DNA from 3 places in the Devosia albogilva genome. Region 3 is predicted to be linked to each of the others. Evidence: predicted binding sites of a transcription regulator. Region 3 holds the regulator's gene; each other region holds the start of a gene.
The links. Region 3 encodes LexA, which represses DNA repair genes until DNA is damaged. Its sites were predicted from a motif close to TGTTCNNNNTGTGTTCNG; they were not measured.
Positions count from the first base shown of each region.

Region 1 (7,855 bases), 900 kb from region 3:
GTGCGGGTGGTCGAAACGGTCGACGTCAATGCCGAGCTGGTGGAGATCCGCCGCGGCATCTTTCGCGACATCTTCACCACTCAGCTCGACGACCACGGCAACAAGCTGCGCTCGGACATCGACGTCATCTCGGTGACCCGGGCAGGGCGGCCGGAGACGTTCCGCGTCGAGCGCATGGGCAATTTCCACCGGGTGTGGATCGGCGACCCGGAGCGGATGCTGAGCCCGGGCGAGCACCGCTACGTCATCACCTACACCATGACCGGCATGGCGCGGGAGTTCGAGGACCACGACGAACTCTACTGGAACGCCACCGGTCACTATTGGAATTTCCCGGTGCTCGAGTCGGTCGCCCGGGCAGTGCTGCCGAATGGCGCGGTGATCGAAGATCTCGTGGCCTATACGGGACCGGTCGGCTCGACCGAGCAGGCGGTGACGATCACCCGCGTTTCCGACACCGAGGCGATCTTCCGCACCGGGCGGGCACTGGGGCCGGGCGAGGGCATGACCTTCGCCGTCGCCTTCAACAAGGGCGTGCTGGTGGCGCCGACCGGGGTCGATGCGCTCCTGGCCTGGCTGTCGAGGCTGCGCGATGTGTGGCTGCCGGTGCTGGGGGTGGTGGCGGTGCTCGCCTATAACCTCACGGCCTGGAGCCGAGTGGGCCGCGACCCGCCCAAGGGCACGATCATCCCGCTGTTCCACCCGCCCAAGGGCTTCTCGCCGGCGCTGACCCACTATGTCCATCACTGGGGCTTTTCCAACAGCGGCTGGACGGCACTGACCGCGGCAATCTTCGACCTGGGGGTCAAGGGCCTGGTGCGGATCGACAACCCCGGCAAGACGCTGAAGGTGACCGCCACCGGGACGGCGCCGAACGAAAAGCTGCCGACGCCGGAGCAGGTCATCTACGATTTCGTCGAGAGCCGCGGCAGCTTCACCATAGACAAGGCCAATGGCGCCGACATCGCCAAGAAACGCCGCGATTTCGTCGCGGCCATCGAGGGCGAGAACCGGCAGGTCTGGTTCCGCAACAATACCGGTTTTGCCGTGCTGGGGTTCGTCATCGCCATCCTGGTGCTCGGCGCCATGGTGGTCTTCGACGTGCTGGAGCCGGAATGGCTGATAGCGGCTGCGGTGATCGGCATCATCCTTGGTGTCGGTGCAGGCGTGCTGCACAGCTTCTGGAACGGGCGAGGATTTGGCCGGGTGGTGCCGCTGATCTGGCTGGCCATCGTCGGCTTCAACTTCATCGGCATCGGGCTCGAAAGCTTCACCAGCATCACCATCAACACTGCGGCGGTCGCGGCGGCTTCGATCGTCCTGATCACCGTCGGCTTCGCGGTGCTGATGCGGGCGCCAACTATCCAGGGCCGCAAGGTCATGGACGAGATCGAGGGCTTCAAGCTCTATCTCGAGACGGCGGAGAAGGAGCGGCTCAACATCCTCGGCGAGCCGCCGCTGACCGTGGAGCGGTTCGAGCGCATCCTGCCCTATGCCATTGCGCTCGGGGTCGAGAAGCCGTGGTCGGACCATTTCGAGGCGGAACTGGGGCGCAATGCCGTGCCCGATGCCGAAGGCGGATACCGACCCAACTGGTATCGTGGCTCCTCCTTCTCGTCGGGGCGGCTCTCCAGCGCCATCACCTCGGCAACGACGGGCATGGCGGCGGCGATGGTCGCGGCACAACCGGTGCAGGCGAGTTCGTCCGGCTTTTCGGGCGGGGGTGGCGGTGGCGGCGGCTTCTCCGGCGGAGGAGGCGGTGGTGGTGGCGGCGGCGGCTGGTAGCCGCCATGGACATGCCCACCGCACCACGCTAACTAGTCGCCCACTCCTCTAGCCGGTTTCCCGCCCATGCCCGAACTGCTGCTCGAACTCTTCTCCGAGGAAATCCCCGCCCGCTTTCAGCGCCGTGCGGCCGAGGACCTCAAGAAGGCCGTCACCAACGCCATGGTCGATGCCGGGCTGCTGTACGAGGGTGCGCGCGCCTATGCGACGCCCCGCCGGCTGGCGCTGAGCGTGACGGGCGTGCCGGGCCGTTCGCCGGACACTCATGAGGAAAAGAAGGGCCCCAAGGTCGGCGCGCCACAGCAGGCGATCGACGGCTTTATGCGGTCGGCCGGGCTGACCTCGATCGATGAGGCCAAGGTCGAGAGCGACCCCAAGAAGGGCGACTTCTATGTCGCCCACATCCACCGGCCGGGTGCCGAAGCGCTGGACCTGCTGTCGGGCATCCTGCCCAAGGTGCTGGCGGAATTCCCCTGGGCCAAGTCGATGCGCTGGGGCTCGGGCAGCTTCAACTGGGTGCGGCCGCTGCGCGCCATCACCGCCACCTTCGGCAACGACAATGATGAGCCGGTGGTGGTGCCGTTCGCAACCAGCGAGATCGCGGCGGGGCAGACCACCTATGGCCACCGTTTCCTCGCGCCCGACGCCATTCGCGTGAAGCGCTTCGACGATTATGTCACGGCGCTGGAGCGCGCCAAGGTCGTGCTCGACCTCGACCGCCGCAAGGACATGATCCGCTCGGACGCCGAGCACCTGGCCTTCGCGCAGGGGCTGACCCTGATCGGGGACGAGGGGCTGCTCGAGGAAGTCGCCGGGCTGGTCGAGTGGCCGGTGGTGATGATGGGCTCGTTCGATCCCGACTTCCTCAAGCTGCCGGAGGAAGTGATCATTGCCACCATCCGCGCCAACCAGAAGTGCTTCTGCCTGCGCGACTCTTCCGGCAAGCTGGCGCCGAACTTCATCATCACCGCCAATACTGAGGCGGCCGATGGCGGTGCGGCCATCATCGCCGGCAATGAGCGGGTGATCCGCGCCCGCCTGTCGGACGCGGTGTTTTTCTACCAGGGCGACCTGGCGACGCCGCTCGAGCATGGCGTGCCCAAGCTCGAGGACACCGTGTTCCATGCCAAACTCGGCACCCAGTTCCAGCGCGTCGAGCGACTGGTGAAGCTGGCCGGCGAGATCGCCCCACTGGTAGGCGCCGATGTCGAGCGCGCCAAGCGCGCCGCCATGCTGGCCAAGGCCGACCTCGTCACCGGAATGGTCGGCGAGTTCCCCGAACTGCAGGGCCTGATGGGCCGCTATTATGCCACCGCGCAGGGCGAGCCGGCCGACATCGCCAATGCCGTGGAACAGCACTACAAACCACTCGGCCCGACGGATCGCGTTCCGACCGAGCCCGTCGCCATTGCCGTGGCACTGGCCGACAAGCTCGATCTGCTCACCGGCTTCTGGAGCATCGACGAGAAGCCGACCGGCTCGCGCGATCCGTTCGCGCTGCGCCGGGCTGCGCTGGGTGTGATCCGCATCATCACCGAGAACGGGCTGCGCTTCCCGCTCGAGGTCGACCCGGACCTTCTCGCCTTCTTCCACGACCGCTTGAAGGTGTCGCTACGCGACGCTGGCGCGCGACATGACCTCGTCGATGCGGTGCTGTCGTCGGACAGCAACGACATCCTGCAGATCACCCAGCGGGCCGAGGCACTGTCGACGCTGCTCTCGTCGCCGGACGGGCAGAACCTGCTCGCCGGCTATCGCCGCGCGGCCAACATCCTCGCTGCCGAGGAGAAGAAGGACGGCACCAGCTATCGTGGCGAAGTGGACCAGTCGCTGCTGGGTCTGGCCGAAGAGAAGTCGCTGACCTTCGCCGTGGACGCCGTGCATGCCGCGGTGACGAGCCATGTCGACCGCGACGACTACAAGGGCGCCATGACAGAACTTGCAACCCTGCGTGCGCCGGTCGATGCCTTCTTCGAGGCGGTGCTGGTCAACGATGCCGATCCGGCGGTGCGGGCGAACCGGCTGAACCTGCTGGCGCGGCTGCGCGACACCATGCATCTCGTTGCCGACTTCTCCAAGGTTGCCGGCTAGGAGGGAACCGGCGACCGGCCTCCGGCTTTCCGCGATGGACCTGTTGGAAGGATTTCGCTGATGGCTGTGGGCCTCTTGGCGCTGCTCGATGATGTTGCGGGGCTGGTGAAGGTGGCGGCGGCGTCGCTGGACGATGTTGCCGGGCAGGCGGCCAAGGCCGGCGTCAAGGCCGCGGGCGCGGTGATCGACGATGCTGCGGTCACGCCGAACTATGTGCAAGGGTTCGCTGCCGATCGCGAACTGCCGATCGTGGCGAAGATCGCCTGGGGCTCGGTCAAGAACAAGCTGCTGTTCCTGCTACCGGCGGCGTTGCTGATGAGCCTCTTTGCGCCCTGGCTGATCACGCCGCTGCTGGTGATCGGCGGCGCCTATCTCTGCTACGAGGGCGCCGAGAAGGTGTTCCATGCTTTGCTGCCGCATGAGGCAGAGGTGCACGAGGCCTCGCTCGAGCCGGTCGCCCTCGAACCGACGTCGCTGGAAGACGCCAAGGTGGCCGGCGCCATCAAGACCGACTTCATCCTGTCGGCCGAGATCATGACCATCATCCTTGCGGCCATCGAGGTGGACAGCCTCTGGTTCCGCACCGCGGTGCTCGCGGTTGCCGCGATCGGTATCACGGTGGCGGTCTATGGTGCGGTGGCGCTGATCGTGAAGGCGGACGACGCCGGCGTCTGGCTTGCCAAGCACGGCCGCACCCGCACCGGGCGCACCTTCGGGCGCGGTTTGGTCAAGGCCATGCCGGGATTCATGCGGGTGCTCGGCATTGTGGGTACGGCGGCCATGACCTGGGTCGGCGGCAGCATCGTCGCCCATGGGCTCTACGAATTCGGCTTCGACTGGCCCGAGCACGTCATCGAGGCGGCGGCGCACTGGGCCGAAGCAGCCTTCCCGGCGATCGCGGCGGTGGCCGGGTGGCTGGCAACGGCCGGTGTGGATTTCGTCTTCGGGCTGGCGCTGGGGGCGTTGCTGATCCCGGTGGCCGGCTATGTCATCGCGCCCCTGTGGCGGGCGGTCAAGGGCGTGCTGCCGAAGCGGAAGACTGCCTGAGCTGTGGAGCAGCGGCCAGCGCCGCTTGCGTCGGCGTTCCCATTATGTTCCGATAGGGCGATTCTGCGGAGGATCGCACCATCGACGCCCTGACCGAAATGCTCGCTGCGGCGGAAGCCGTGCCCTTGTCCAATCTTGTGCTGATCGCCATCGCCTTGAGTGCGCTGGCGCTGGTGTTTGCCGTGGTCGGTGCCTTCAGGCGCAGCGGCGGCAGCGACGCGACCCTGCGGCAGGCGCTGGATGCGCTGGTGGCAGGGCAGGAGCGGTTCGAGCGCTCGGTGGCCGACGCAATGCAGCGCAGCCGCCAGGAACAGGCGGAGGGTGCGCGGCACCTGCGCGAGGAGGTCAACGCCTCGATCCGCGTCCTGGCCGAAGGGCTGGCGCGGCAATCAGCCGAGCAGGCGCGCCAGCAGGGCGAAGCCAGCAAGGCGTTGGGCGAGACGGTGAAGACGTCGCTGGAAACATTCGGCGAGCGCGCACACCAGCAATCCCGCCAGCTCTTCGATATCCAGAAGCAGCAGCACGACAGCTTCGAGGCGCGGGTGCAGGCGCTGTCGGAGGCGCAGCGGCTCGGCAGCGAGGCCCTGCGAGGGGCGCTGGAGGCTCAGCTCAAGACCCTGCGCGACGAGAACACCGCCAAGCTCGAAGCCATGCGCATGACCGTCGACGAAAAGCTGCAGGGAACGCTGGAGCAGCGGCTGGGCGAGAGCTTCAAGCTGGTCAGCGAGCGGCTCGATGCGGTGCACAAGGGCTTGGGCGAGATGCAGACGCTCGCGACTGGCGTTGGTGACCTCAAGCGCGTGCTGACCAACGTCAAGGCGCGCGGCTCCTGGGGCGAGGTGCAATTGGGAAATCTGCTCGAGCAGATGCTGACCAAGGACCAGTATGTGGTCAACGCCGCCATGGCCGAGGGGAGCTCGGAGCGGGTCGAGTTTGCCATCAAGTTGCCGGGCGACGAGCAGCCGGTGTTCCTGCCGATCGATGCAAAGTTCCCGGTGGAGGATTATGAGCGGCTGCAGGCCGCCGCCGACGCCGGCGACGTCGACCAGGTCGAGATCGCCGCCAAGGCGCTCGAACGGCGGCTCAAGGATTCGGCGGCGACGATTGCCTCCAAGTACATCGTGCCGCCGCGCACCACCGACTTCGCCATCATGTTCCTGCCCACCGAGGGCCTCTATGCCGAGGCCCTGCGCCGGCCGGGCCTGGTGGACGAGTTGCAGAAGAAGCACCGCATCATCGTGGCTGGTCCGACGACGCTGACGGCGATCCTGTCGAGCCTGCAGATGGGCTTCAAGACCCTCGCCATCCAGCAGCGGTCGGGCGAAGTGTGGCAGGTGCTCGGGGCGGTCAAGGCCGAGTTCGGCAAGTTCGGCGATGTGCTGAGCAGCGTGAAGAAGAAGCTCAACGAGGCCTCCAATCACATCGAGAAGGCCGAAGTGCGCAGCCGGGCAATTACCCGCAAGCTGCGCGGGGTCGAGGAGTTGCCGGGAACCGAGGCGGTGGATCTGCTGGGCCAGTTCGAGGAAGACCTGGGCGATGCGGGTGAGGACGGCGACGGCAATGTGGTGAGCTCGGCCTTCCTGCACCGGGTGGGGTAGGGGTTCGGCAGGCGCTGTGCTGGTCCCCTCTCCCCTGAGGGGAGAGGGTTAGGGTGAGGGGTTCACCCTCACGGCAGGAACTCAGGCGCTTAACCCCTCACCCGCCGCTGCGCGGCGACCTCTCCCCTCAGGGGAGAGGTGAGGCAGGAGCTGGGATTCTCTGTGCGTAGGTGGTGCCCGCGACCTCGTGGTTCGACAAGCTAACCATGAGGTCTATGAGGGATTGAGCGCCTGCCTGGAGTGTCTCCGGCCCGCTGCACCGTCCTGGACCTCATCCTGAGCCTATCGAAGGACGAGGTCGCGGGCACCGCCTAAACCGGCGGCATCAGTTCGGCGCGTTTTTTCGGCTTGAACGGGGCCATGCCTTCGCGGGCGAGTTCGTCAGCGCGTTCGTTGAGGTCGTGGCCGGCGTGGCCCTTGACCCAGTGCCAGTTGATCTCGTGGCGCTGGGTGGCGGCGTCGAGCGCCTGCCAGAGCTCGACGTTCTTGACCGGCTTCTTGTCGGCGGTGCGCCAACCGTTGCGCTTCCAGCCGTGAATCCAGCCCTGCACGCCATTCTTGACGTACTGGCTGTCGGTGTGGAGTTCGACCTTGCACGGTCGGGTGAGCGCGTTCAGCGCCTCGATGGCGGCGGTGAGCTCCATGCGGTTGTTGGTGGTCAGCGCCTCGCCGCCCTTGAGCTCCTTGGTGTGCGGACCGAACTGGAGGATGGCGCCCCAGCCGCCAGGGCCGGGATTGCCCGAGCAGGCCCCATCGGTGTGGATGATGACCGCTTCAGACATCGGCCGCGGGCCGCTGATAGACGTGGAACTGGCACAGGAGCCCGCCGGGTTCCGTGTCGACATGGGTCGGGACCATGCCGATCTTGCGGAGGACGGCAAGCGAGGGCGCGTTGCGGGTGTCGGCGAAGCCGATGAAGTGAGTGGCGTCGGTTTCCCGGAAGATCCAGTCGCGGAGCGCCGCCGCCGCCTCGGTCGCATAGCCTTGCCCGTGATGTTCCTCGAACAGGGCGTAGCCTATCTCCGGCTCACCGGTGGGGGGATAGATTCCGTATCCGGCACGGCCGATGAAGGCGCCGTCGGACTTGCGGATGAGCCGCAGTTTGCCGAGACGACGGGTCTCGAACAGCTCGATCCAGCCGGCGAGCGCGGTTCGCGCCTTGTCATGGCTCCAAGGCTGGCCGTCGGCGCTGAGATAGCGGGCGACGGCCTCGGTGCCGTGCAGGCGGACGAGGTCGTCGAGCTGGTCCATGCGCCAGCCGGACATGACCAGCCGCTCGGTTTCGAGCAAAGTCAGGTCGGTCATCGAGCCACGGCGGTTTCGAGCGTGCGCAG
Region 1 is NZ_JBHUNP010000001.1:2,582,130-2,589,984, forward strand. It holds gene ACFSX5_RS13000 (DUF2207 domain-containing protein) at 1-1,785, shown strand, start outside; gene glyS (glycine--tRNA ligase subunit beta) at 1,852-3,876, shown strand; gene ACFSX5_RS13010 (DUF808 domain-containing protein) at 3,937-4,923, shown strand; gene rmuC (DNA recombination protein RmuC) at 5,049-6,521, shown strand; gene rnhA (ribonuclease HI) at 6,833-7,303, opposite strand; gene ACFSX5_RS13025 (GNAT family N-acetyltransferase) at 7,296-7,826, opposite strand; gene ispH (4-hydroxy-3-methylbut-2-enyl diphosphate reductase) at 7,823-7,855, opposite strand, start outside.
Region 1: a site for LexA is predicted at 4,958-4,975, ahead of rmuC (DNA recombination protein RmuC). Genes of this name have one in related genera too.

Region 2 (7,855 bases), 1.6 Mb from region 3:
GCAGCGCGCCGCCGGCTAGCTCATGCGGCCGTAGAGGCTCACCGGCCGCACCCGCTCGTCGAACCGGAAGCGGTGGTCGGCCGGCGGATGCGCCCGGTGCCCGCATTCGAGCCGCGGGCAGTTGCGACACCCCGTACCGATCGGCACCACTTGCAGGTCGCCCGCGAGGTCGATGCCGTCCGAATAGACCAGTTCGCGCGCATGCTCGATGGCGCAGCCGAGCCCGATCGAGAGGTAACGTCGCGGCGCGTTGTGCCGGTAGTCGCCCTTGGTGATGGTGCGGGCGATGCAGAAATAGCGCCGCCCATCCGGCATCTCGCTGATCTGGGCGTTGATCCGGTCGGGCGCGAGAAAGGCCGAGTAGATGTTCCAGCGCGGGCAGGCGCCGGAATGGCGCGGAATGTGGATGCCCGACAGCGAGAAGCGCTTGGAGATGTTGCCGGCAATGTCGGTGCGCACCAGGTGCAGCGGCACCCCCGACGCGCCCTTGCGCTGCAGCGTCGTCATCCGGTGGCAGACCTGCTCGAAACTGGCGCCGAACCGCCGCCCCAGCCGCTCGATGTCGTAGCGATGGTCGCGGCAGGCCCGCAGGAACGGCCCATAGGGCATCACCACTGCCCCCGCGAAATAGGAGGACAGCACGTTCCGCGCCAGCGCCGGCGCGTCGCCCTCCGGCAGATTGGCGGCAGCGATAATGGCATCGATCTCGCCGGCAGCGGACAGGTTGCCGAGGTGCTGGGCGAGCAGGAACGTCGCCGACTCCGCCGGCAGCAGGTCCGACACCAGCAACTGCCGGCCGCCTGCATCGAGCTGCCGGGCAATGCCATGGGGCAGGGAGGCGAGGCGGACCTCCAGCCCGAAAACGTTGAAGAGGTAGGTCCTGAGGCCCGACTCGAAGCTGTCCCCGCTGCTGTCGATATCGGCGCGGACCCGTTCGGCCGCGTCTTCAAGCGCGGGGAAGTGGTTGCCGTTCAGCTGCAGGAAATCGGAGATGGCTTCGGTCGCGAGGTGAAAGGGCTCCGCGCCGCCTTGTGCCGCCGGTGTCGCGGTGCCGGCGGCAAGATGCCGATACCGGTCATAGAGCCGCAGCACCGCCCGGGCGGCAGCAGGATTGGCGTGGGCCAGGTCGCGGATCTCGAGATTGGTGATGTCGCTGTCGGCGAACAGGTCGTCCCCGAAGGCCTCCATCAGGTCGCCCACCAGGCGCCCCTCGTCGCCCTCCACCAGCTCGCCCGGCTCGACCCCGAGTTGGCCGGCAATGGCGAACAGCAAAGGCACCGTCACCTTGCGGCGGTTGTGCTCGATCAGGTTGAGATAGCTGGGCGAAATCCCGAGCGCCTGCGCCAGCTCCGCCTGGGGCAGGCGCCGCTGCCGCCGCAAGCGCTTGATGCGTCCCCCGATCTGCGTATCCGCGGTGTCCACCGCTGCTCCTCCTTTACAGGATTTACAACCCTGCACCCGCCGCTTGACTGCGGTTTTACAGATTTACTGCTGCTTGTGTGGGTATTTGTTGCTTTCCGAGCGTTGTTGTCAAATCTTTACATCACGCATCGGAGGAGACATGCGATGACAACCACCAGCAGCACCACCCGCGAGGAATACGTCACCATCATCGCCACGACGCCTGGCGCCGCCATGGCGCAGTTCAAGGCCCGCGGCCTCGCTGCGGAGGGCTACGCCATTGCCGGGCCCATCGGTCGGCACCGTTTCGCGCTGGTGGCCGAGTCCGGCACCGAGGAACTGTTCGCCGGCACCGACCTGGTCGCCGCTACCTTCAGCCGCCGCGTCTCGGCCTGACCCAACCAACCACCGCAAACCGCATCCGACCCGCTTCGGCGGGAGCGGCGAAGCCATGCCCAAGGAGGATTGCATGCTCGACAAGCCCCATGAACCCCAAACCTTCCGGGCTCCGGACTATGCGCCCGACCGCTGGAAGAACATCTCCCGCACCTACTCCCCGGCAGAGGTGCGCCGTCTCGCCGGCTCCCTGCCGATCCGCCACACACTGGCCGAGAATGGTGCCCGCCGGTTGTGGGAATTGCTCCACACCGAAGACTTCGTGCCGACCCTCGGCACCTTCACTGGCAACCAGGCCGTGCAGCAGGTGAAGGCCGGGCTCAAGGCCATCTACCTCTCCGGCTGGCAGGTGGCGGCCGATGCCAACTCATCGGGCAACATGTATCCGGACCAGTCGCTCTATCCGGTCGACAGCGTCCCGGCAGTGGTGCGGCGCATCAACAAGGCGCTGCAGCGCGCCGACCAGATCCAGCAGATGGAAAAGGCCGACGGCACCGCCACCACCAACATCGACTATTTCGTCCCCATCATCGCCGATGCCGAGGCCGGCTTCGGCGGCGCCCTCAATGTCCATGAGCTGATGAAGGCGATGATCGAAGCCGGCGCCGCCGCCGTCCATTTCGAGGATCAGTTGGCGAGCGAAAAGAAGTGCGGCCATCTCGGCGGCAAGGTGCTGGTACCGACCTCGCAGTTTATCCGCACCCTCAACGCCGCCCGGCTTGCCGCCGACGTCATGGGCGTGCCCACCCTGATCATGGCGCGCACCGATGCCGAGGCGGCGCGGCTGATCACCTCGGATATCGACGAGGCGGACCGCCCCTTCATCACCGGCGAGCGCACGCCGGAGGGCTTCTACCGCCTCAAGGGCGGCATCGACGCCGCCATCGCCCGCGGGATCGCCTATGCGCCCTATGCCGACCTCATCTGGTGCGAGACCTCCAAGCCCGATCTCGAAGAGGCCAGGCGCTTCGCCGAGGGCGTGCGCAAGCACCATCCCGACCAGATGCTGGCCTATAACTGCTCCCCCAGCTTCAACTGGGCGAGGCACATGGATGAGGCGGCCATGGCCCGCTTCCAGCGCGAGATCGCCGCCATGGGCTACAAGTACCAGTTCATCACCCTGGCCGGATTCCACAATCTCAGCCTCACCACCTTCGAGCTGGCCCGCGCCTACAAGGCCGAGGGCATGGCCGCCTATTCCCGGCTGCAGCAGGCCGAGTTTGCGGCTGAAGTCCACGGCTTCTCCGCCACGCGCCACCAGCGCGAGGTCGGCACCAGCTATTTCGATGCGGTAGCCATGACCATCAGCCAGGGCAGCAGCGCCACCACCGCCATGGCGGAATCGACCGAGACGGCGCAGTTCCACTAAGCAACCGGCCGGCGGCGCCTCAGGCGCTGCCGGTCAGGCTCCGCAGCAGCGGCTCGAACCAGCCGAGCGCCAGCGCCAACAGGCCGAGCGTATGCAGCAGCGCGATGGCCCAGGTGGCGGCGACGAAGCGCGGCTTGATGGTCTTGTGGCGGTAGAGCTCCTGCGCCACCAGCCCGCCGATAATGCCGAAACTCAGGTCGACGCTATGGAGGTTGGTCTCGCTCACCCGCCACCGCCCCTGCAACGCATAGAGCTTGTCGAAGCGATAGAGCAGCGCCGACGCCACGCCCATGGCGGTATAGGCTGCCGCCAAGCCGATGCCGACGCGATCCAAACTGATGGCGAGGATGATCAACAGCGTCATCATCGTCGCCGCCGCAGTGCGCAGTCCCAACAGACGGTCACCGGTCGGCTCGACCGGCGCGCGCTGAACCTTGGGCGGGGGTGGTGGCGCCGCGGGAGGAGGGGTGACAATGCTGATCTCCACCGCCGATGGCCGGCCCTTGCGTCCTTCGGTGACGGCAAAGCTCAGCCTGTCGCCCAGCCGCGGCCGGGCCCCGTCGATCATCTTGGAGATGTGGACATAATAGTCGCGGCCAGCCGCGTCGCGCACGAAGCCGTAGCCCCCCTTGTTGTTCCACTGGACGAGTTCGCCTGTCTTGCGCATCGGTCCGGGCTCGGGGCAGGGCGGCACCGGTAGAGTTGTCGTGCCTGAATCGGGCCCTACCATTGCCTCAAGCCGCTTCGCCCTGGCAAGGCGCGATTTCGCGAGCGGCGTGCCGAGGCGATTGGCAGGCACACTACGGGCGCCGACCCGGCAAGCTTAAGGGGCTAACGGGCCGGGCAGCGACGCAAGGCGGAGAGTGCCGAATAGCCGTTGAACCACATGGACAGTCGTCCGCGCGTTTCGATCGCCACCACCTGCGAGCTTTCCGTGGTGTTGCCATCAGAGCAGGAGCCGTTCCAGGTCACTTTCCAGCCATCGCGACGAACGTCATCGAAGCGGCAGACATAGGTGTCCTCGGCATAGCTCATGGGACCAATCTTGGCCCCGAAGGGCGTGCCGCAATCCTGCGGACCGTAGTCTTCCATGTACCACTCACCGACGATGGTCGGATATTGTTGCGCCAGTGTCGGCGTGGCGGCCACGGCGATGGCCGCAGTTGCGAGTGCCCGGAGGATCTGCCGGCGGTGGCCGACGATTGCATGAGCCCGGTCGTGTCTGATCACTTCGGCGCAAGACATTTTTGTACCTCCAGCTTTCGCGCCTGTTGCGCCCAGACATGCTAGAGGAGTGTCCTGAAGACTCCCATCCTGTGGTGAAAGCAATTCGCCGAACTGAATTAGTGACTTCTCAAGCGCGTGGCCCCTCAACAGGCTCAGCCTGAGCGTCAGGCGCCGCTGAAGTTCAGTCGGTAGCTCAGGGCTTCGGCGATATGGGGGCGGCTGACCTTGTCGGCGCCGGCGAGATCAGCCAGCGTCCGGGCCACCTTCAGCACGCGGTGGTAGGCGCGGGCGGAGAGGTTGAACCGCTCCGCCGCCTGCAGCAGCAGCGACTGGCTCTCGCGGTCCGGATCGACCAGTTTCTCGATCAGTGTGGCGCCGGCAGCGGCATTGGTGAACACGCCCTCGGCGCCCGCATCGGCATAGCGCTGGCGCTGCCGCTCGCGGGCAGCTGCCACTCGTCGCGCCACCTCGGCCGAGCTTTCCGCTGCCCCCGCCGGTCCGATCATGTCGGCGGCCGTCACCGCCGGCACGTCGATGCGGATGTCGATACGATCGAGAAACGGACCGGAGACACGCGCCTGGTACTCGGCGGCGCAGGCCGCGCCCCGGCGGCAGGTATGCCCTGGCGTGCCGGCCATGCCGCATTTGCACGGGTTCATGGCGGCGACCAGCTGCACCCGGCTTGGATAGGTGACGCGGCTGTTGGCCCGCGCAATCACCGTCTCGCCGCTCTCGAGCGGCTGGCGCAGCGAGTCGAGAACGCTGCTGGGGGCGAATTCCGGCAACTCGTCGAGAAACAGCACGCCGTTATGGGCCAGACTCACCTCGCCCGGCCGCACCTTGAGCCCGCCACCGACCAGCGCTGCCATCGAGGCGGAGTGGTGCGGTGCCCGGAACGGCCGCCGGTCGGAAATGGCGCCGCCCGCCAGCTCCCCGGCGATTGACTGGATCATCGAGATATCCAGCAGCTCGCGCGGATTGAGCGGCGGCAGGATGGACGGCAGACGCTGCGCCAGCATCGACTTGCCGGCGCCGGGCGGCCCGACCATCAAGAGATTGTGGCCGCCGGCCGCTGCTACCTCGAGCGCGCGCCGCGCCACCTGCTGCCCGCGCACATCGGCGAGATCTGGCAATTCCCCCGCCGGCAAGTGTCGACCCGGCTGCGGCCGTGCCGCTAACTGGTGTCCGGTCAGGTGATTGACCAGCGCCAGCAGGCTCTCGGCCGCAACGATGTCGAGCCCTTCCCCAGCCCAGGCCGCCTCTGGCCCGGAGAGGGAGGGGCAGATGAGCCCGAGATCGCGACCTTGCGCGGCGATCGCGGCCGGCAGGATGCCGCCGACATGTGCCAGCCTTCCGTCGAGCCCGAGTTCGCCCAGCACCAGATAACCGTCGAGCGCATCCTGCGGGATTGCGCCGATGGCGGCCATCAGCCCCAGCGCGATCGGCAGGTCGTAGTGGCTCCCCTCCTTGGGCAGGTCGGCAGGAGCCAGATTGACGGTGATGCGCTTGGGCGGCAGCCCGAGCCCGGAGGCGACCATGGCGGCGCGGACGCGCTCGCTCGACTCCTTCACTGCCTTGTCGGGCAGCCCCACCATCAGGAATTTCGGCATGCCCGGCGCGATCTGCACCTGCACATCGACGGGCACCGCCTCGATGCCCTGAAACGCCACTGTCGCGACCCGGGTAACCATGCTCAACGCGCCCCACTCGAGCCGACGCTAGCAGAAGCACACAGCCTGCTCAAGAACGGAGAGAGAACATTAGCTTGGCGCTAACCATGCCCGTTGCGGCTCCCCTCAACCCTAATCGCCCATTAACTGCCGGCAGTTGAATCAAAGGCCATTCAGTTTCTGCGAGTGCGTTCTTCCATGGTTCAGAGCCGACCCGCTTTCTCCTTCGCCGCCGTCACCAAGGGCGTGATGACGGCTGCGCTCGCCGCCGTGCTGGCAGCCTGCGCCAGCGCCGGCGGGCTCTATGGCGCCATTCCGGGCGACAACCGGCCCCACGCCGGGGTCGATCGCGCCCGCTCGATGCCGATCCAGGGCATCGATGTTGCGCGTTACCAGGAGAATGTCGACTTCCACACCGCCCGCCGCCACGGCATCCATTTCGTCTTCATGAAGGCGACCGAGGGCAAGGACTATATCGACCCCAACTTCCGCCGGAACTGGGAGCGCGCCCGCGATGCCGGCATGCCGCGCGGCGCCTACCACTTCATGACCTGGTGCTCACTGGCCTCGGAACAGGCGGCCTGGTTCGTCGCCAACGTGCCGGCGGACTTCAGCGCCCTGCCGCCGGTGCTCGACCTCGAGTGGAACAACCATTCGAGCTGCAAGAACAAGCCCAGCCGCGCCGACGCTCTCGAAAAGATCCGGGTGATGCTCGAGGCGATGGAACGCCACACCGGCAAGCTGCCGATCATCTACACCGACATGAACTTCCACCGCGACGTCCTCGCCGGCGAATACTTCCCCAACAGCTTCTGGCTGCGCTCCACCGCCGCCGAGCCGCATGAGCGCTACCACAACCGCACCTGGACCTTCTGGCAGTACACCCAGACCGGTGTCGTTCCCGGCGTGCGCGGCGAGGTGGATCGCAACGTGTTCTATGGTGGTCAGAACGAATGGCTGACCTTCCTCTCCACCGGCTGCGACCCACGCGCCATCGCTGCCCTGGCTCCGACCGGACGGTGCCAGCCGGCAAAATAGAAGGAACCGTTCCGGATCTGCAGGAATCTGCCCGAAACGTGCCACATTCCGCTCTCGTCGGGCACGAAAAGCATGCATTTTTCCTCGGAACCTGCAGAAATCCTGCCGAACCGGAACATCAGCAGACCACCGTGGCGCTACCGCCACACCCAGCAAAGTGAATCCGCTTTGCTTACCCAGCGGAGAAACATGATCTGGCAAAACTCCAGATTCTCGGCCGGCTTTGCTCTGATCCGGTAACTCTCCGGGGAGCAATGTAGAAGAGGCTGCCGATTCACTGCGGCTCTGCTGCAACACTGCCCCTGCCGCGGCCAAAGCCAAGGTTTGTGGGCACATTGTGGCCCATGGCCCCCGTTACGACACTCTCATCGTTAACGAATGAGAGTTCCACGGGTGAACAGAAAAGCCGTATCCGCCGTCGCCATCGCTGCAGCGATCCTTGTGTTTCCCACTGCAGCCTACGCCCAGTGCGGCGGCGCCTCCTGGTACGGTCCCGGCTTCAATGGCAAGCGGGCCGCATCGGGCGAAGTCTTCAACGAGAACGCCATGACGGCGGCGCATCGTTCCCTGCCGTTCGGCACCAAGGTCACCGTGACCGACCAGCGCACCGGCAATCAGGTGCAGGTCAGGATCAACGATCGCGGCCCCTTCCACGGCAGCCGCATCATCGATCTCTCCAAGGCGGCGGCAACTCAGCTGGGTTTCCGCAATCGCGGTACCACCTCGGTCTGCCTCGCCGCCTCCTGAGAGCTTC
Region 2 is NZ_JBHUNP010000001.1:1,871,484-1,879,338, forward strand. It holds gene ACFSX5_RS09545 (helix-turn-helix transcriptional regulator) at 1-19, shown strand, start outside; gene ACFSX5_RS09550 (helix-turn-helix domain-containing protein) at 16-1,422, opposite strand; gene ACFSX5_RS09555 (hypothetical protein) at 1,567-1,797, shown strand; gene aceA (isocitrate lyase) at 1,871-3,166, shown strand; gene ACFSX5_RS09565 (DUF1294 domain-containing protein) at 3,186-3,833, opposite strand; gene ACFSX5_RS09570 (hypothetical protein) at 3,998-4,411, opposite strand; gene ACFSX5_RS09575 (YifB family Mg chelatase-like AAA ATPase) at 4,558-6,084, opposite strand; gene ACFSX5_RS09580 (glycoside hydrolase family 25 protein) at 6,262-7,101, shown strand; gene ACFSX5_RS09585 (septal ring lytic transglycosylase RlpA family protein) at 7,480-7,848, shown strand.
Region 2: a site for LexA is predicted at 6,136-6,153, ahead of ACFSX5_RS09575 (YifB family Mg chelatase-like AAA ATPase). Genes of this name have one in related genera too.

Region 3 (7,855 bases):
CACGAGGCCGCGCAGGTCCGCAGGCGCCTCGAGATATGGCGCTTCGAGCCAGCCCTGCCGCGCACCGGCCATACCGCAGATCAGCACCGGCATCCCGTGTCCCGCAGCGACGCCGTCCAGCAGTTCCGTAAGCGCACCTGCAAACTCATGCCGCTGCAGCTTGCCCATGCCCTTGGGGGAGGAGCGCTCCAGCACTGGGTTGCCATCGGCGCCCATGCCCCAGGCCCGCAGATTGGAGGTGCCCCAATCGACGGCCACCCACTCGACGCCACTTGTCACTGTTCCGCCCTCTCTGCACCGGCCCAAGTACATCGAAGCCTAGCCCTTGGCCGCCGCTTCCACCAGTGCTTGCACGCACTTGGCTCAATTGTATGATTTTTTCAAGAGACGGCGTTCCGTGTGCCCACAGACATGCTAGAACGGCACAAATCGCCCGCTTCGATCGGCGGCGAACAGTTGAGGATCTGACCACATGACGGCTGGAAACGGCGGCTCCGCCCCCAAGAAGCTGCGCTCGCGCGCTTGGTTCGACAATCCGGATAATCCGGACATGACCGCGCTTTATCTCGAGCGCTACATGAATTTCGGCGTCTCCCGCGAGGAGTTGCAGTCCGACAAGCCGATCATCGGCATCGCCCAGACCGGCTCCGACCTCAGCCCCTGCAACCGTCATCACATCGTTCTGGCCGAGCGCCTGCGCGAGGGCATTCGTGAAGCTGGCGGCATCGCCATCGAGTTCCCCGTCCACCCGATCCAGGAGACGGGCAAGCGGCCCACCGCGGGTCTCGACCGCAACCTCGCCTATCTCGGCCTGGTGGAAGTGCTCTACGGCTACCCGCTCGATGGCGTGGTGCTGACCATCGGCTGCGACAAGACAACTCCAGCGATGCTGATGGGTGCGGCCACCGTGAACATCCCGGCGATCGCCCTGTCCGTCGGTCCGATGCTCAACGGCTGGCACAAGGGTGAGCGCACCGGCTCCGGCACCATCGTGTGGAAGGCTCGCCAGATGCTCGCCGCCGGCGAGATCGACTACCCGAAGTTCATCGAGCTCGTGGCCTCCTCGGCTCCGTCGACGGGCTACTGCAACACCATGGGCACCGCAACCACGATGAATTCGCTGGCCGAGGCGCTGGGCATGCAGCTTCCGGGCTCGGCTGCCATTCCGGCGCCGTATCGCGACCGCCAGGAGATGGCGTACCGCACCGGCAAGCGCGCCGTGGAAATGGTGCACGAGGACCTCAAGCCCTCGGACATCCTGACCAAGGAGAACTTCCTCAACGCCATCGTGGTGAACTCGGCCATCGGCGGCTCGACCAATGCGCCGATCCACATCAATGCGATTGCCCGCCATATCGGCGTCGAGCTCGATATCGAGGAATGGCAGCAGCACGGGCACCACGTGCCGCTTCTCGTCAACCTGCAGCCGGCCGGCGAGTATCTCGGCGAGGACTACTACCATGCCGGCGGCGTGCCGGCGGTGGTCAACGAGCTGATGAAGCAGGGGCTGATTCACGAGAACGCCCCCACCGTCAATGGCAAGTCGATCGGCGAGAACTGCCGCGATACTCCGATCCAGGACGAGAAGGTGATCCGGCCGTTCGATCAGCCGCTGAAGGCCGAAGCCGGCTTCATCGTGCTGCGTGGCAATCTGTTCGACAACGCCATCATGAAGACCAGCGTGATCTCCCCCGAGTTCCGCGAGCGCTACCTCAGCGATCCGCAGCACCCGGGCATGTTCGAGGGCAAGGCGGTGGTCTTCGACGGGCCAGAAGACTACCACGCTCGCATCGATGATCCCTCGCTCGACATCGACGAATACACCATGCTGTTCATGCGCGGCGCCGGCCCGATCGGCTATCCCGGTGCGGCCGAGGTGGTGAACATGCGGCCGCCCGACTACCTGATCAAGAAGGGCGTCCACTCGCTGCCGTGCATCGGCGACGGGCGCCAGTCGGGCACCTCCGGCTCACCCTCCATTCTCAACGCTTCTCCGGAAGCGGCGGCCGGTGGCAACCTCGCGATCCTCAAGACCGGCGACCGGGTGCGCATCGACCTCAACAAGGGCGAGGCCAACATCCTGATCTCCGACGCCGAGATCCAGCAGCGCCGCGCCAACCTCGAGGCCGAGGGCGGCTACAAGTTCCCGAAGCACCAGACCCCGTGGCAGGAAATCCAGCGCGGCCTCGTCGACCAGCTCGGCAGCGGCGCCGTGCTGAAGCCGGCGGTGAACTACCAGCGCATCGCCCAGACCAACGGCGTCCCGCGCGACAACCACTGACGGCGCGCCAGCACCTGTGGGCCGGTCCCGATCATCGGGGCCGGCTTTTTTGATTCGAAGCGGCTCTGGCGAGGCACTGCCTCGAGAGAGTTGCGCAGACAGAGTGAGGATCGTGCCTCGCCAGAGCGACAGGGGTCCTGTTTCGCTTGCCTGCCCAGAGACCATTCCTGGTCGCTCAGCCGACTGACCGATCCGCCAGGGCGCCGCAGCACTGATGGAGCGGCTTGAATGGGCGGTGCAGCACCATTCAGTGCAGCCGTGTTCCCGGACTTTCCCTTGGGATTCCACGGCAAGACAAGCGAGGTTCGGATCGGGCGACCCCGATCCACCTGCCACCGCATCCCGACCACTCGTCATGACCGCGCTTCAGGATGCGACGGCGAGAGCATAGGGCACGAGTGAGGGGGCGGGGATAAACGGGATAGATTCAGGGCGGCTCACAGAGCCGGGGGCAAGCAGGACACGAGCTGACGCTTGCCAAACGATTTCGATTTCACTTCCGCGGCCAACCTCAACGGAGGCACCGGCAGAGGCTTCACGCCGCTTCGTGTCGATGGTGGATTTCGCGCAAGGCGCGCACGAAGATCTCGTGCCATTCCGGCCCTGGCTCTTTTCCAAGGGTCCACCAGCCGAACCGGAACAAATGGCCGCAATCGTCGGCGGTGAAGAAGTCGAACCGGTCTGGAACGCCGCTGATGGATACCGGTACGAAATGCCAGATCTGCCCATCGGCGAGCGCTGCACTCGTCCACTGTGGACCGGCTCCCGGATCGGCAAGTAGCCCGGCTTCTTCGGTCAGCTCCCGCAAAGCGCCAGCTAGGGGAGTCTCACCGGGCTCGAGCGTCCCCTTGACCAGTTGCATGCCCGCAAGCGCATGACGGAAGACCAGGATCTCCCGCTTCGCTCCGGCCAGGCGCAACACCACCTGGCAAACCTTCTGCGTCTGCTGCTAGGCCACGGGGTCCTAATACTTGCGCATCAGTCCGACGAGACGACCCTGCACCTTCACCCGATCGGGCGGAAAGATGCGGGTTTCGTAGGCCGGATTGGCCGCTTCCAGGGCGATGGTCTGGCCCTTGCGGCGCAGTCGCTTGAGGGTGGCTTCCTCGTCATCGACCAGGGCGACGACGATCTCGCCGGTCGAGGCGCTCTCCTGCTTGCGGATCAGCACGGTGTCGCCGTCGAAGATGCCCGCGTCGATCATCGAGTCGCCGCGGACTTCGAGGGCGAAGTGCTCGCCCGCGCCCAACATCTCGGGCGGCACGGCGATGGTGTGCGAGTGGGTCTGGATGGCTTCGATCGGCGTACCGGCAGCGATACGGCCCATCACTGGTACGGACACCGGGCGGGCATAGTCCTCGCCGCGCGCCGGTGGCGCCGCTACCTTGCCGAGATTGCCTTCGATCACCGCCGGCTCGAACCGCGCCTTGCGCCCGCCCAGGGTCGGGTTCATCGAGTCCGGCAGCTTGATCACTTCCAGTGCCCGCGCCCGATTGGGAAGACGCCGGATGAAGCCACGCTCTTCGAGGGCCGTGATCAGGCGATGAATGCCGGATTTGGAAGCGAGATCGAGCGCGTCCTTCATCTCGTCGAAGGAGGGCGGGATGCCACTCTCCTTCATCCGCTCATGGATGAACATCAGCAGTTCGTGTTGCTTGCGCGTGAGCATTCTGGCCCTTTCGGCGAGAATCGGAACATAGACGGAACGACTATAAGTGTTCCGCCTATGTTCTGCAATAGAGCCGCATGCAGAACTAGAAACCTGAGATCGGGATGGCCTCTACTAAGGCTCCTGCGGCACGGCCCGGATCGTTCTCCGGCTGAACGATCAACATGTCGGCCGCAACCATGGACGAGGTGTGGCCACTATCGGTCTCAAGGATGGGCAATACTTGCGAACCCGCCTCCGTCCGGACCAAGCGCGCCCGCATGAAGTGCCGGCGTGCCGTGTTTGCTGGCGTGGGAGCTGCGAGGGGTAACCGCCAGGTTTCCGGTTCGGTGGCTCCCAGCCAGCGGCGCAGGGCAGGGCGGATGAACACCAGCGCCGTCACCATCGCCGACACGGGATTGCCCGGCAGCCCGAATATCAGGGTCTTGCCGCGGATGCCGAACATCAGCGGCTTGCCCGGCCGCATGTTGATCCGCCAGAAGTCGAGCGTAACGCCTAGCTCCTTCAGCACATCCTGCACCAGGTCATGCTCGCCGACGCTGGCGCCGCCGGTGGTCACCAGCAGGTCCGGCTGGTCGGCTAGGATCGCGGCGAGTCGCGATGTCAGCTCCTGGCGGTCGTCCGGGGCGATGCCGTGGTCGATCACCCGCTCGGCATAGGGCGAGAGCAGCGGCAGCAGTCCGGCGCTGTTGGAGGCAACGATCTGGTCCGGTCCGAGCGGGCTGCCCGGCGGCACCAGCTCGTCCCCGGTGGCGAGCAGGGCAACGGACGGCCGGCGGGCCACGGACACCGTTCCGGCATTCGCCGCAGCCGCAACCGTCAGTTGCAGCGGCCCAAGCAGCGTGCCCGGTGCGAGCAGTTCGTTACCGACCGCGAAGTCATTGCCCCGTAGGCGTACGCTGTGGCCACGGCGTATGGGCGCGGTGAACCGCACCAGGTCACCCTCGCGGACGGCCTCTTCCTGCATGATCACGGTATCTGCGCCGGCCGGCACGGGTGCTCCGGTAAAGATGCGCACCGCCTCGCCGGCACCCAGCGTGCCCTCGAAGCCGGCGCCCGCCTGCGACATGCCGATCACGCGCAACGCCGCACCATTCGCAGCATCAGCGGCGCGGAGGGCATATCCGTCCATGGCCGAGGCGTCGAATGGCGGTTGGTCGTGGCTTGCACTCACCGGAGCCGCCAGCACCCGACCGGCCGCCTCGGACAGCGGCACCGTCTCCGCCGTGACGGGCGGCACGCGGGCCAGGATAGCCGCCATCGCGTCTTCGACTGGCTTGAGGCTCACGGCGTCCGCCGGTAATCGCCCGACTTGCCACCGGATTTCTCCGCCAGCCGCAGGTCGGTGATGGTCATGGCACGGTCCATGGCCTTGCCCATGTCATAGAGCGTCAGCGCGGCGACGCTTGCCGCAGTCAGGGCTTCCATCTCCACCCCGGTCTGGCCGGTGGTTTCCGCCCCGGCCGTCACATGCAGGCCGGAACCGTCAACCAGCGGGTCGATATCGATCGTGACCTTGCTGAGCGCGAGCGGATGGCAGAGCGGGATCAGTTCCGATGTCTTCTTGGCGGCCATGATCCCGGCGATGCGGGCCGTCGCCAGCGCGTCGCCCTTGTTACCGCTGCCTTCCACCAGTGCGGTGATGGTCTCCCTGGTGGCGAGCACCGTGGCTTCGGCCACCGCCCGGCGACGCGTAACCGCCTTGTCACCGATGTCGACCATGTGTGCCTGGCCGCGGGCGTCGAGATGGGTGAGGCCGCTCGCCATCAGTCGGCCGCGACCGGCGCGCCCATCAGCAATGCCCGGGTGGCGGCCACTACGTCCTGCTGCCGCATCAGGCTCTCGCCGACGAGGAAGGTGCCGATACCTGCCTCCCGCTCGAGCTTCACCAGGTGCTGGTGGTCGACGATGCCGCTCTCGCTGACCAGCATCCGGCCCTCCGGCACGCCGACGGCGAGCTTGATGGAGGTATCGAGCGTGGTTTCGAAGGTCCTGAGATTGCGGTTGTTGATGCCGATGAACTCCGCGTCGAGCGCCAGTGCCCGGTCCAGTTCCAACTGGTCGTGCACTTCCACCAGCGCGTCCATGCCCCATTCCTCGGCCGCATCGAGCAGGTATCGCGCAGTGTCGTCGCCAACCGCAGCGAGGATGATCAGGATGCAGTCTGCCCCCCAGGCCCGCGCTTCGGCCACCTGGTAGGTCTCGAACAGGAAGTCCTTGCGCAGCACCGGCAACTGCGTCGCCGCTCGGGCTTCGATCAAATAGCTCGGCGATCCCTGGAAACTCGGGCGGTCGGTCAGCACTGACAGGCAGGCGGCGCCCGCCATTTCGTAGGCGCGGGCGATTGCTGCCGGATCGAAATCCGGTCGGATCAAGCCCTTTGACGGGCTTGCCTTCTTGACCTCGGCAATCAGGGCATAGTTCCCGCTCACCCGCTTAGCCTTGAGTGCCTTGAGGAAGCCACGCGGGGGCGTCTGGTCGTGCGCCTGGGCGACGACTTCGGCCCAGGGCCGCATGGCCTTGGCCGCTGCGATTTCCTCGCGCTTGTAGAGTTCGATCTGCTTGAGGATATCGGTCATTCCGCTCGTCCGTTGGATACCGCCACCAGGCGGGCGAGTGTGGCCTTGGCTTTGCCGCTGTCGATCATCCCGCGCGCCAGGGCAATGCCGTCTTCGATGCTCTCCACCTTGTCGGCGACGAACAGGGCGGCGCCGGCGTTGAGCAGCACGGTGTCACGATAGGCGCCCGGCGCTCCGTCGAGCAAGGCATTGATTGCCGCAGCATTCTCCATCGGATCGCCGCCGAGCAGGTCCTTGGGGTCCGTCAGCCTCAGCCCGACCTGCTCCGGATGCAGTTCGAAACTGCGCAGATCCCCGTTCATGATCTGCGCCACGAAGTTGGGGCCGGAGGTCGACAGCTCATCGAGCCCCTCGCTCGAATGGACCACCCACGCCTTGATGGCGCGGTTGGCCAGGAGCGCTGCGGCGACGGGCTCCACCCATTGCTGCGAATAGACGCCAAGCAGGTAGCGCCGCACGCCCGCCGGATTTGCCTGCGGTCCCAGCAGGTTGAACAGCGTGCGCACGCCCATTTCGGTGCGCGCCGGCCCCACATGCCGCATGGCCGGGTGATGGTGTGGCGCGAACATGAAGGCGATGCCCGCCTGCGCGATGGTGTCGCCGATCTCCGCCGGAGTGAGGTCCAGTTTCACCCCGAGCGCCTCCAGCGCCTGCGACGAGCCCGAACGAGACGACAGCGCCTTGTTGCCGTGCTTGGCCACCGGCACGCCGGTCGCTGCCACCACGATCGCCGTCGCCGTGGAGATGTTGAGGCTGCCGACCCCGTCGCCGCCGGTGCCGACGATGTCGATGGCATTCTCCGGCGCGGTGACCGGCACCATCTGCTCGCGCAGGATCGATACGGCAGCGGCGATCTCGCCCACCGTCTCGCCCTTGATCCGCATGCCCATCAGAAAGGCGCCGATCTGGGCGGGGGTTGCCTCGCCGGCCATGATGCTGCGCATCACGCTGCGCATTTCTTCGCCGGTGAGGTCGCGCCGATCGGCGACCTTGTGCAGCGCCTGCTTGATGTCCATCACGCCGCCTCCCGCTTGCCGTTGAACTCCTTGGCGAGGTTCAGGAAATTCTGCAAGAGCGCATGGCCGTTCTCGCTGGCGATGCTCTCCGGGTGGAACTGCACCCCGTGAACCGGCAGCGTCTTGTGCTGCATGCCCATGATCAGGCCGTCCTCGGTGCGAGCGGTGACCTCCAGCGTCTCCGGCAGCGTCTCTGCCCTGACGATCAGCGAGTGGTAGCGTGTCGCCTCGAAGCCGGCGTTCAGCCCGCGGAAGATGCCCTTGGCTGTGTGCTCGATGCGGCTGGTCTTCCCGTGCACCAGGTGCGGCG
Region 3 is NZ_JBHUNP010000001.1:3,477,390-3,485,244, forward strand. It holds gene ACFSX5_RS17390 (2-dehydro-3-deoxygalactonokinase) at 1-279, opposite strand, end outside; gene ACFSX5_RS17395 (IlvD/Edd family dehydratase) at 473-2,281, shown strand; gene ACFSX5_RS17400 (NUDIX domain-containing protein) at 2,817-3,206, opposite strand; gene lexA (transcriptional repressor LexA) at 3,246-3,950, opposite strand; gene ACFSX5_RS17410 (molybdopterin molybdotransferase MoeA) at 4,036-5,238, opposite strand; gene moaC (cyclic pyranopterin monophosphate synthase MoaC) at 5,235-5,717, opposite strand; gene trpC (indole-3-glycerol phosphate synthase TrpC) at 5,717-6,529, opposite strand; gene trpD (anthranilate phosphoribosyltransferase) at 6,526-7,548, opposite strand; gene ACFSX5_RS17430 (anthranilate synthase component II) at 7,545-7,855, opposite strand, start outside.